3 regions of the Mesorhizobium sp. P3_A10 genome follow, and region 1 is predicted to be linked to each of the others. Evidence: predicted binding sites of a transcription regulator. Region 1 holds the regulator's gene; each other region holds the start of a gene.

Region 1 (4,166 bases):
GCTGACAATCGACGTGATCTCGACCGCCCGGCCAAAGCTGCGCTATGCGCCCGAGCGCGTCAGGCTTTCGGCACGGGAAATTCCCGCCGGGATGACCGCCGGCACGATAGCGACCGGCTATGTCCGGCTGTTGCCGCCAACCGGCCCGGTGCGACCGGACAGCTATGACTTCTCCTTCGACAGCTATTTCACCGGCATCGGCGCCAGCGGCTTCTTCCTCGGCAATCCGAAAATCGCAGCCTCCGAAGACCCGCCGCCGCTGGCAGCGCGGCTGTCTTCCGCGATCGAAAACGCGCGTGAGAGCATCGCAGATCATATCCGCGGCCAAATCGGCGGCGCCGAAGGCGAGATTGCCGCGGCACTGATTGTCGGCGTGCGCGCCGGCATCCCGGAAGAGATCAACGAGGCGATGCGGCGCACCGGCATCTACCACATCATCTCCATCTCCGGCTTGCACATGGCGCTGGTCGCCGGCACCATCATGGCGCTGCTGCGCGGCGCCTTCGCCCTGTTCCCGGATTTTTCCTCACGCCGGCCGGTGAAGAAATATGCCGCGGCTGCCGCGCTCATGTCCATCGCCGCTTATCTCATCATTTCAGGCGTCGTGGTCGCCGCCGAGCGCAGCTTCATCATGCTAGCGGTGATGCTCATCGCCGTGCTGTTCGACCGGGCCGCACTCACCATGCGCAATCTGGCGATCTCGGCCATTGCCGTCATCCTGGTGTCGCCGCACGAGGTGGTCGGCCCGAGTTTCCAGATGTCCTTCGCCGCCACCGCGGCCCTGGTCGGCGCCTATGCAGGCTGGTCCGACTACCGCGCGGGTAAGGCGACGTCGCCACCGCCGCGCCGCTCACCGCTTGCCTTCCTCAGCCGGAAATTCCTGTTGGCGACGGGCGGTCTGGCCATGACCTCGATTATCGCCGGCAGCGCCACAGCGCTGTTCGCCATCTGGCATTTCCAGCGTGTGTCGCCGCTCAGCCTGTTTGCCAATCTGGCCATCATGCCGATCGTCTCGCTGGTTGTCATGCCTTTCGCGGTTCTTAGTGCGTTGGCGATGCCGTTCGGCGCCGACGGGCCGTTCCTCTATGTCATGGGCAAGGGGCTGACAGCGATGATTGCCTTGTCGGCATGGATCTCGGAGCGCTCGCCAGTCGATGCGGTCGGGTTGATTTCGCTCAAGTCGGTGTTGTTGACAACCATCGCGCTGATCATCGCCACCATGGCAACGACATGGCTCAGGCTGGCTGCACTTCCTTTCGCGATCGCCGGACTGTTGACGATTTCCGACACACGCACGCCCGATGTGCTGATCTCGGAGGATGCCCATCTGGTCGCGCTGCCGATCGGCGGCGGCGAACTGGCCCTCAACCGGGTGCGCTCGAACGAATTCACAACCGACAACTGGAAGCGCGCCTTGAAGTCCGAAACCATCGTCGAGCCCGAGATATTCGACAACAGCGGCGAACAATTCGACATCGCCGACCCAGCCGAATTGCCGCCGGGGTCGCCGTTCTATTGCAAGGCCGGGCTGTGCCTTGCGCGGCATCCCTCAGGCGCCATCGTCGCCTATGTCGAAGACCGCAAGGCGGCGTGGAAAGCCTGTTCTTTCGCGACCCTGATCATCATCGACGACGCCACCGCCTATGACCCTTGCCGCAATCCGCTGGTCCTTGTCGTCAACAAACGGCAGCTTGCCCGTCTGGGCAGCGCCGCGATCTTCTTCGACCCGCAATCGGCAACCAGGCCGCCGGAGATCGACTTTGCCGTCGACAAGCCATACCGCCCCTGGCATGTCCAACGAAAGTTCTCGCGCGAGGCGAGGGGCATGCCGCCCTACAAGAAGCCCGACAGATCAGCCGCCGAGCCGGCTCAGTAGCGCCGTATCAGCCCGACCAGCTTGCCTTGCACCTTGACCCGGTCCGGACCGAAAATGCGTGTTTCATAGGCCGGGTTGGCGGCTTCGAGCGCGATCGAAGCGCCCTTGCGGCGGAACCGCTTCAGTGTCGCTTCCTCGTCATCGACCAACGCCACGATGATCTCGCCCGGGCTGGCGGTATTGGCATTGCGGATGATGACCGTGTCGCCGTCGAAAATGCCAGCCTCGATCATCGAATCGCCCTTGACCTCCAGCGCGTAGTGCTCGCCGCCCATGATCATGTCCGGCGGCACCGAGATCGAATGCGTCTGGTGCTGGATGGCGTCGATCGGCACACCGGCGGCGATGCGTCCCATCACCGGGATCGACACGGCGGCAACCACATCGTCGTCATTGCCGGCCGAAGGCATACGGGACGGTCCTGGCTTGATTTGCCGCCCGAGGCTGCCCTGACCAAGACTGCCCTGGATGACGCTCGGCGAGAATTTGCGCGCTGCGTTGAGACCGGGCGCGATCGAGTCCGGCAGGCGCAGCACTTCCAGCGCACGGGCACGATTGGGTAGCCGGCGAATGAAGCCGCGTTCTTCCAGCGCCGTGATCAGCCGGTGGATGCCGGATTTGGATGCGAGGTCGAGCGCTTCCTTCATCTCGTCGAACGAGGGCGGAATGCCGCTCTCCTTCAGCCGCTCATGGATGAACATCAGAAGTTCATGTTGCTTGCGCGTCAGCATGGCGGCCCCCAGGGATTTCGAACCAGAATCGGAAAAACAAACCCAGAACAAACACTATCTGTTCCAGTTGTGTTCCGCAACCGTTTAAAGTTTAATGAATGTGTTAGGGCTCTGGAAATGATACCGCCGCGCCAGCGGCGCAGCCCCGCTTTCACCGGATCGCGCCTCATCGCCTTGATTCTGCTTTCGTTTGCCGCCTCTGGGTTACCACAAGGCGGCATTGGAATCGGCCGTCAGCCGGCAAAGAGGACACGGAACTGAAGCCATATCGACGGGGCGGTTTGGTTAGTGAACCGTGAACGAAACGAAGTCAAAACGCCAACCTTGGGTTGGCTTGGCTCCTGGTTTTCAGCGCCTGGTCGGACAGCTTGTCATCGGTGGAACCTTGCCGCGCGATGCCAGGTGGTGGAAAAGCGCTCGTGACCGATGGATGCCGTCGTTCCGGCGTTGCGTCGAATCTTGGGGGAGCAGACAAACCATGACAGGAATTCCCGACCTCGCGGCCATCGAGGCGATGGATGCCGCGGATCCGTTGCGCGCCATGCGCGACCGCTTTGTGCTGCCGCAAGGGGTGATCTATCTCGACGGCAATTCTCTGGGGGCTGCCTCGCATGCCGCTTTCGAGGAATTGCGCAAGGCAGCGACCGAGGAATGGGCGCACGACCTGATCCGCGCCTGGAACACGGCCGGCTGGTTCGATATGCCGCTCGAACTCGGCGACCAGCTCGGGCGCCTGATCGGCGCCGCGGCCGGCCAGACGGTGGTCTGCGACACGACGTCGGTCAACATCTACAAGCTGCTGCACGCCGCGATGGCGATGCGGCCGGAGCGGCCGGTCATCGTGGCCGAGGGCGACAGTTTTCCGACTGACCTCTACATGGCTGAAGGCGTGCTCTCGACAAGAAAAAACACTCAGTTGCGCCTCGCCGGCGTCGACGCGCCTGATATCGAAGAGCTGATCGACCAACGCACCGCCGTGGTGCTGGTCAATCACGTCAACTACAAGTCCGGCGAGCTGCGCGACATGCTGGCACTGACGCGCAAGGCCCAGGACGCTGGGGCGCTGATCGTCTGGGATCTTTGCCACACCGCCGGCGCGATGCCGGTCGAGCTCGACAGATCGAACGCCGATTTCGCCGTCGGCTGCACCTACAAATATTTGAATGGCGGCCCGGGCGCCCCTGCCTTCATCTATGCGGCCGAGCGCCACCTTGCCGACATCCAGCAGCCGCTCACCGGCTGGTGGGGGCATGCCCGGCCCTTCGCCTTCGAGCCAGGCTATGCCGTGGGCATCGGCATCCGCCGCTTTCTGTGCGGCACGCAGCCGGTGCTGTCGATGCGCACGCTGAAGGGGGCGCTCGACATCTGGAGGGATGTCGACATGGCGGCGGTGCGCAGCAAGAGCATTGCGCTGGCCGACCTGTTCATCGAACTCGTCGAGGCCAAGTGCGGCGCTTACGGGCTGACGCTCGAAAGCACCCGCGACGGCGCCAAACGCGGCAGCCAGATTTCATTCATGCACGAGCATGGCTACCAGATCATGCGGGCGCTGATCGAAC
Region 2 (4,166 bases), on a different contig from region 1:
CCGGCGCCGACCTGTTCAAGGCTTCGCTGCAGGACGTGAAGTCCAAGCTGAACTGAGCGGGTTTAGAACCGCAAGCATGAAGCCGTCCGGGCAACCTGGCGGCTTTTTTGTTGAGCGGCGGTGGAGACTGGCGAAAGCAGCCGAGCGAGTAATCTCCCCCCTCGTGGGGGGAGATGCCCGGCAGGGCAGAGGGGGGCGCGAAGGATCGCTAACCATCCGCTCTCATGCGTTGCACCGGCCGCAAACTATTTAGGGAATCTGGCGGCTAGAAGCTGACAGGCTTGGCGGACAGCGCCCCCCTCTGTCCTGCCGGACATCTCCCCCACGAGGGGAGGAGATTGGCTGTCGCCGCCGACCCGCTCAATCTAATCCGGCGAAACTCTCGTCCTCAGCGACTTCCGCCCCACCCAATCTGAACGGCGCAAACGACACGCGGTGCAGCCGTGCCACCGGCCCATGCGCTTCGATCGCCGTGCGATGGCGGGCGGTGGCGTAGCCCATATGAACCTCGAAACCGTAGTTCTCGTGGTGGCTGCCGCAGCCGCACATCATGCGGTCGCGCATCACCTTGGCAACGATCGAGGCGGCGGCGATCGACTGCGAGCGCTGGTCGCCCTTGATCAGCGCGCGCCCCACGCAGGGCAGGCCGGGCGGCACGTCGCGGCCGTCAGCCAGCGCCAGTTTTGCCTGTATCGGCAGGCCGACAAGCGCGCGACGCATCGCCTCTAAGCTCGCCTTGAGGATATTGCTGCCGTCGATGCCTTCCGCGCTGATCGAGGCCATCGACACGCCGAAGGCGGAGCCGAGGATTTTGAGAAACAGCGCCTCGCGCTCCAGATGGCTGAGCCGCTTGGAATCATCGAGCCCTTCAGGAATGTTGGCGGGATCGAGGATCACCGCTGCCGCCACCACCGGCCCGGCGAGCGGGCCGCGGCCGGCCTCGTCCATCCCCGCCACAGGCCACAGGCCTTCGGCCATCGCCTTCGTCTCGAAGGAGAAGTCGGGCTTCTCGACGATTTCGAAAAGAAGCGGAGAATCGGAACGCGCGCGAGCCATGTTGCGGCGAGGTTCGCATCGGCTCCGATTCTCCGCAAGTCCCTCCAGGGTCAGGTGGGGCAAGACCGGGAGGGCACCGTCTGCAGGCCGGGGGACAGGCCGGACGGGATTTCTTCATCTGCCGGCCAGCGAGGGCAGGCAGATGATGATTTTTAAAGCAGCATCAACTGCTCGGTTGCGTTGGCGGCGGCGACGAACTGGTCGGTCCGAAGCGTGCGCCGCTCGGCATTGAGGCCGAGCCGCTTGGCGGCGATCTCGAAACGCCGGCCGATCTGCCAGGCATAGGGGCCAGCACCCTTCATGCGCTTGCCCCATTCCGAATCGTAGTCCTTGCCGTCGCGCATCGAACGGATCAGCGACATCACATGGCGATAGCGGTCGGGATAATGGCGCAGCAGCCAGTCCTTGAAGATTGGGCTGACCTCCAGCGGCAGGCGCAGCACAACATAGCCGGCCTCCCGCGCTCCGGCAGCGCGTGCCGAATCAAGGATGCGCTCCATCTCCTGGTCGGTCAGGCCGGGGATGATTGGCGCCACCATGACGGAGGCCGGAATGCCGGCGTCCGAAAGCTGCCTGATCGCCTCCAGCCGCTTGGTCGGCGTCGACGCACGCGGCTCCATCGTTCTGGCCAGCATGCGGTCAAGCGTCGTCACCGACAGCGCCACCTTGGCCAGCCCGCGCTCGGCCATGCGCGACAGGATGTCGATGTCGCGCGTCACCAAAGCGGATTTGGTGACGATGCCGACCGGATGGCCGCGCGCCTCCAGCACTTCGAGGATCTCGCGCATGATCCGGTACTGCTTTTCGATCGGCTGGTAGGGATCGGTGTTGGTGCCGATGGCGATGGTGCGCGGCTGGTAGCCGTCCTTCGACAGCTCCTTGTCGAGTAACCGTGCCGCATCCGGCTTGGCAAACAACTTCGATTCGAAATCCAGCCCCGGCGACAGGCCCATGAAGCTGTGTGTCGGCCGTGCGAAGCAATAGACGCAGCCATGCTCGCAGCCGCGATAGGGATTGATCGAACGGTCGAAGGAGATGTCTGGCGATTCGTTGCGGGTGATGATGGTGCGCGGCTTCTCGACCTGCACCTCGGTCTTGAAAGGCGGCAGTTCCTCCAGCGAATTCCAGCCGTCGTCGAAGACATGCCGGCTGACCGGCTCGAAGCGGCCGGACGGATTGATGCCGGCCGAACGGCCGCGATTGCGGTCGGGACGCACGCGCATGCCGCTCTGCTCGATCATCGCATTTGCCATCTCGGCTCTTCCTGCCCCGAAGGCTGCAATGTCCGCACGCACGATATGTTCCATTTTCGCCCTCTCCCAGGGACTGTCGATCGGCTGTCGAATCGGTCTGTTCATGAAACTATTCCTATTTTGTCGAGGAGAACAAAGCAAGAACTTTTTATGCCGCGATGCGAAAACTGGCGCGGAGCGCAGCTTTCCGCTATGCGGCTAACCATGCTCACCGTCCTGATCGAAACCCTTGATGACGAAGAGGGCCTTGCCCGCACGCTCGCCTCGCTGATCGGCGGTGCGGTCGAGGGCGTGGTGCGCGATGTCATCGTCTGCGACACCGGTTCCACCGACCAGACGCACCGCGTCGCCGAACATGCCGGCTGCCATTATGTCAGCGGCGGCGTTGCGGCCGGCATCAGGCAGGCGAAAGGCGAGTGGCTGCTGTTGCTGGAACCGGGCGCGCGGTTGGCGGAAGGCTGGATCGACGAAGTCGTCGCCCACACGGCCAGGCAGACCATGCCGGCGCGGTTCTCACGCGCCCGCGGCAGCCGCACACCGTTCTTGTCGCGGGTCTTTTCGGGAAACCGGGCGCTCGCCGAAGGGCTGGTGATCAGCAAGCGGCAGGCCGCGGCCCTGTCGAAAAGCGCGCGCAGCGCGGAGGCCATCGCGCGCGGCCTGGCGACCAAACGGCTCAACGCCGACATCTGGGTGGCGCCGAGGAAGTGAGAGCCTACGCCTCCTCTCACCAGATTTTGCGGGGGCACACTTTTATTGTGCATTGCACAAAATCTGACGCGGGCGTAGCATTCCCTCGATGCGGGATATCAGGGTTTGGGTAATGCCGGAGCGGTGAGCACCGATGCTGCGTCGGTGCCGCGCTCATACCCGAGGACCCGATGACCTTTACAAGCCCTGACAAATCCGGCGCCGCCAGCCTGGAGGCAATTGCGCGAAACGGCAGCCTGTTGCGCCGCATAGCCGCGCGGATCCCGACCTATCTGACCGATCTTCGCGAGAATCCGGCCTGGCTGCCGATGTTCATGCTGGCCCGCACCATGCCGGGGCGGCGCCTGCACTGGCTTGGCGCCAAAACGGCCAGGCCGGCACGCGACGCGGGGGATACGATGTTTACCGGCGTCGATCGCGCCGCGGTTGTCGGCGCGTTGAAATCGGATGGGTTGTTTTCCGGGCTTGTCCTGCCGCAGGCGATCCATGAGGAAATCACCAGCTTTGCGCAGCGCACGCCTTGCTTCGGCAATTTCGACCGCCGTCTCGAATTCATGCCGGCCGATCATGCCGAGGCCGAAGAGCGGTTCGGCCGCTCCTTGCTCAGCGGCCACTTTTTCGAACGTATCCTGGACTGCGACGCAGCACTCGCTATCCAGCGCGATCCACTGCTTCTCGACATTGCCGCGCACTATCTCGGCGGCCAGGCGAAACTGATCACCACGCGCGTCTGGTGGAGCTTTCCGACCGGGGCAGCCTCGGACGCCGACAAGAACCTGGCGTCGCTCGGCAAATACCATTTCGATCTCGACGACTGGCGGATGCTGAAATTCTTCTTCTATCTGAAGCCTGTCGATGCCGACACCGGTCCGCATGTCTATGTCAGAGGCAGCCATAATCGCCGCGCCCTCAAGCATCAGTTGACGCTGCTGGTCGGCCATCCGGCGCAAGACGTGCTCGGCGTCTATGGCGACGAGAGCCCGGTGACTCTGACCGGCGAGGCGGGTCTCGGCTTTGTCGAGGACCCGTTCGGCTTCCACATGGGCACCGTGCCAACGCGCGCGCCGCGGCTGATGATGGAGGTCGGCTTTGGCGTTTCACCGCCCTCGCGCCGGCGTTTTCATGGCGAGCCGGTCATCCGCTGATTAG
Region 3 (4,166 bases), on a different contig from region 1:
CTAATCTTGCTGCCTCTTCTTGCTCTGACACCAGCATCGAGCTTTGCGGCGGAAGAGCTTGCCGCCGACAAGCTTGTGATTCAGGCGGAAATCCCAAGAAGCGGCGATTTCATCGGGTTCGGGTTCAATTCGCTTTGGATGATGAGCGGGAAGCTGCTTGTGCGTGTCAATGCCGCAGACAACAGCGTCATCGAAATCGATGTCGGCGGCCGCGGCGGATCGCAAGCTCCTGGGATAGGCGACGACGCCGTCTGGGTGCCCGCGACGGGCAAGAAGATGCTCCTCAAAGTCGACCCGGTCGCCAACAAGCTGGTCCAGGAAATCCCGGCCCAGATACTCAGCAACGAAGGCAGTATCGGGGTCGGCGAAGGCGGGGTTTGGGTCGTCACCGGCAAGGGCGTCGCCGACACGAGACTGACGCGGTTCAATCCGCGTAGCGGGGCTGTCGAAGCGAATATCAAAATGCCAGCACTGAGCGCCGGCGTCGTCGTTGACTTCGGCTCGGTGTGGGTGACCGGCTACAGCAACGGTGAGCTATACAGGATCGATCCAAAGACCAACGCTGTGGTCTCGACCACCAAGCTTCATTCGTCCCCCCGCTTCCTCGCCTCCGGCGAAGGCTCGATCTGGGTGCTCAATCAACGTGACGGCTCTGTTCAGCGAATCGATGGAAAGACCGGCGAGGTTTTGGCGACGATAGAAACAGGCTTGTCCGGCAATGGCGGCGACATCGTTTGCGGTGGCGGCTATGTGTGGGTGTCGGTTCCGGGAACGCCCGTCGCACAGATCGATCCCAGGGCCAACATGCTCGTCCGCACATTCAAAGGCAGCGCGTTCGGTGACGCCATTCGCTACGGTGCCGGTTCGCTCTGGGTATCGGGATCGACCATCCACAGGCTGGAGCCCCCAAAATAGAGGGTGCGCCCGCGTCTGGGCTCACCTTGGAGCATCCGGAGTACGTATTTCACTCTTTGGCGGCCTACGCAGCGGCCTCCTCCAACGGGCGATTAATTGCTGCTTCTCCGGAAATGCGCGAATCCGTCGCCCGGCGAATGGAGGTCGCCTAGTGTTGGTTCGCTGGGAGCCGGACGTAGGAATCAGCCTATTCCGCCGCCTCTTCGATCTTCTCCATATCATCATCCGACAGCCCGAAATGGTGGCCGATCTCGTGGATCAGCACATGGGTGACGATGTCGCCCAGCGTCTCTTCGTTTTCGGACCAGTAGTCGAGGATGGCGCGACGGTAGAGCGTGATGCGGTTCGGCCCCTCGCCGGTCTGCGGGTTCCAGCGCTCGGCGATGCCACGTCCCTCGAACAGGCCGAGCAGGTCGAAAGGCGTTTCCAGCGACAGATCGTCCATGATCTCGTCGGTCGGGAACTCGGCGATCTGGATGACGATCTCGCCGGTCAGCTTGCGAAAATCCTCCGGCAGATGCGCGTACGCCTCCAGCGCCAGGAACTCCATTTCCTCCATCGAGGGTGAGAGTTCGTCGTGCCAGGTGCGGGTCTTGTAGATGCGGGCCATGCTTTGTCCTTTGATCCCGGCATATAGGCTTTCCCTCAGGAATCGGCAAATGACGCGGCAATTCCTGCTCCAGCGTCTTTGCCGTCGCAGGGGAATCGCATACGGGTCAGGTCCGGCCATGTAACAGGAGCTCTCATGCCGGACCTTTCCACACTTGGACTTTTCGCAATCGCTTGCCTCGCTTTGACCGCGACGCCGGGGCCGGACATGCTGCTGATCGCATCCCGCAGCGCCAGCCAGGGACGCGCGGCGGGTCTGGCGACCTATGCCGGCATTGCCGTCGGCACTTATTGCCATGCGCTGGCCGCCGCCTTCGGCCTGTCGCAACTGTTCCTCGCCGCTCCCATCGCTTACGACATCGTGCGTTATGCCGGCGCGGCCTACCTCGCCTATCTCGCCTGGAAAGCCTTTTGCTCCGATGGAACAACGCTTGCGCCGGTCGCCGGCCTGCCGCGCTATTCGCAAGCGCGCATCTTTCGGCAGGGGTTGTTCACCAACCTGCTCAACCCGAAGATGGCGCTGTTCGTGCTGGCGCTGTTCCCGCAATTCGTGCAGCCGCAAGCCGGTTCCGTGGCGGCGCAGATACTGGTGTTGGCAACCGTGCTCAATCTGATCGGGCTGTTGGTCAATGGCCTGGTCATCCTGACCGCGAGCCGCATCGGTGCGGCCTTGTCGAAGCGTACACGGTTTCGGCGGGCGCCTCAGATCCTGCTGGGGACCGTCTTTGCCGGACTTGCAGCACGACTGGCTTTTGGTGGCCAGCGTTAGAAAAACGCACCGCACGATCGGACAGGAATAAATTCCCCATGACTCCGCTTGACTCTTCCGGCCCCCTCTGGAATCTATAGGAACATAACAGGAACAATTGTGAGTGGAAGCTGACCGTCATGGCGATGACCGCCGTGGCGCGGGAGACTGTTTTTGCCCTGCGCCGCCAGATCGCGAAGATCGAGGGAACGCTGCCCGAGCGCCTGGAGGCGCCGGCTGGCCCGTCGCTTGACGCCGATGTGACGATTGTCCGTCGCGGCATCGCGGTGGCCTCGCCGGATGCGTTCCTGCGCACCGGCGCCGAACGTCTCGACCGCGCTTTAAACGGCGGCCTGCCGAAAGCAGCACTGAGCGAGATCCATGGCGTGGAAACCCGCGATGCCGGAGCCGTCGCCGGCTTTGCGCTGTCGCTGATCAGCCTGATCCTCAGACAAGGGCCGCGCCTGCCGGTGCTGTGGATCGGCACCACGGAGATTTTTCGCGAGGCCGGCTTTCCCTATGCCAAAGGGCTGCACGGCTTCTTCGGCATCGCGCCGGAGCAGTTGCTGTTTTCGCAGGCGCCTAGACTTGTCGACGCGCTGTGGATTGCCGAGGAGGCCGCGAGGATGACGGCGCTGGCCGCCGTCATCCTCGAAATACGCGGCAGCCCGCAGCGGCTCGATCTCACCGCGACGCGGCGGCTGCACGCGCGGGCGCAGAGCGCCGGCCGGCCGGTGCTCCTGCTGCGGCAGGCCGGCGAGGCTGAGCCAACCGCCGCCCCCGTGCGCCTCATTGTGTCGTCGGCGCCGTCGGCACCGCGCAGCACGGTCGCCGGGCCGCTCACCGGCTCGATCGGCCGCCCCGCCTTCACCGTCAGCATCGGCAAGAGCCGCACGGCTCTGCCTGGACAATTCACACTGGAGTGGAACCCCGATGAACACGCTTTTGAGGAAAGACGGGCAACGAATTCTATCGCTGTGGTTCCCGCATCTGGCCGCCGAAAGGATCCTGCGGCAGCGTCTGGGGCGGTCCTGGCGTTCCCGGCCGTCGGATCACCTGCCACTGGTGATCAGCCATCGCGACCGCAACGCCCAGCGCATCTCAGCCCTCGACGAGCGGGCTGAGGCGCTGCATCTGAAGCGCGGCATGGGCATCGCCGACGCGCGCGCCATGCATCCGTCGATCGACATCGTCGAAGCCGATCCGGAGGCCGACCGCCGCCTGCTCGAAGGCCTCGCCGACTGGTGCGACCGCTACACCCCGCTGGTGGCGCTGGACGGGGTCGACGGCCTGTTTCTCGACGTCACCGGCTGCACCCATCTGTTCGGCGGCGAACGCGCCATGCTCAACGACATCCTGTCGCGCTTCTTCCATCAGGGTTTCGATGTCCGCGCCGGGCTTGCCGCCACGCCGGGTGCCGCCTGGGCGGCGGCGCGGTTTTCCGGCGACCTTATCGTTGTGTCAGGCGAGGAAGATGCCCTGCTCGCCCCCTTGCCATTGGCGGCGTTGCGCATCGACCCGGAAATCCGCGCCAGCCTGGAAAGCGTCGGCCTGCGCACCGCCGGCGCCGTCATGGCGGCACCGCGCGCGCCGCTTGCCCGCCGCTTCGGTGCAACCTTGCTGTTGCGCCTCGACCAGGCGCTCGGCCGCCTCGACGAGGCGGTGTCGCCGCGCCTGCCGGTCGCCCAGCTTTCGGTCGAACGCCACCTCGCCGAGCCCGTCATGCTGACCGACGAGATCGAGCGGCTGGTGCGGCTGCTGGCGACGACCTTGAAGGCCGATCTCGAACGCCGCGGCGAGGGCGCCAGAATGCTGGCGCTGCTGTTGTTTCGCGTCGATGGCGCCGTCAGCCGGATCAGCGTCGGCACCTCGCGCCCGCTGCGCGAACCGCTGC

The links. Region 1 encodes LexA, which represses DNA repair genes until DNA is damaged. Its sites were predicted from a motif close to TGTTCNNNNTGTGTTCNG; they were not measured.
Region 2: the regulator LexA is predicted to act here: its motif matches at 2,438-2,455, upstream of AC1DXU_RS11475 (PA0069 family radical SAM protein).
Region 3: the regulator LexA is predicted to act here: its motif matches at 2,372-2,389, upstream of AC1DXU_RS29850 (ImuA family protein).

What each region holds. Positions count from the first base shown of each region.
Region 1 covers NZ_JBFUFZ010000003.1:224,655-228,820, reverse strand. Annotated here, with positions in the region: gene AC1DXU_RS13955 (ComEC/Rec2 family competence protein) at 1-1,876, shown strand, start outside; gene lexA (transcriptional repressor LexA) at 1,870-2,607, opposite strand; gene kynU (kynureninase) at 3,086-4,166, shown strand, end outside.
Region 2 covers NZ_JBFUFZ010000002.1:954,060-958,225, reverse strand. Annotated here, with positions in the region: gene AC1DXU_RS11485 (F0F1 ATP synthase subunit B) at 1-56, shown strand, start outside; gene AC1DXU_RS11480 (ribonuclease HII) at 361-1,056, opposite strand; gene AC1DXU_RS11475 (PA0069 family radical SAM protein) at 1,209-2,363, opposite strand; gene AC1DXU_RS11470 (glycosyltransferase) at 2,514-3,017, shown strand; gene AC1DXU_RS11465 (hypothetical protein) at 3,188-4,162, shown strand.
Region 3 covers NZ_JBFUFZ010000012.1:78,188-82,353, reverse strand. Annotated here, with positions in the region: gene AC1DXU_RS29865 (Vgb family protein) at 1-915, shown strand, start outside; gene AC1DXU_RS29860 (metallopeptidase family protein) at 1,103-1,525, opposite strand; gene AC1DXU_RS29855 (LysE family translocator) at 1,661-2,293, shown strand; gene AC1DXU_RS29850 (ImuA family protein) at 2,413-3,396, shown strand; gene AC1DXU_RS29845 (DUF6504 family protein) at 3,338-4,166, shown strand, end outside.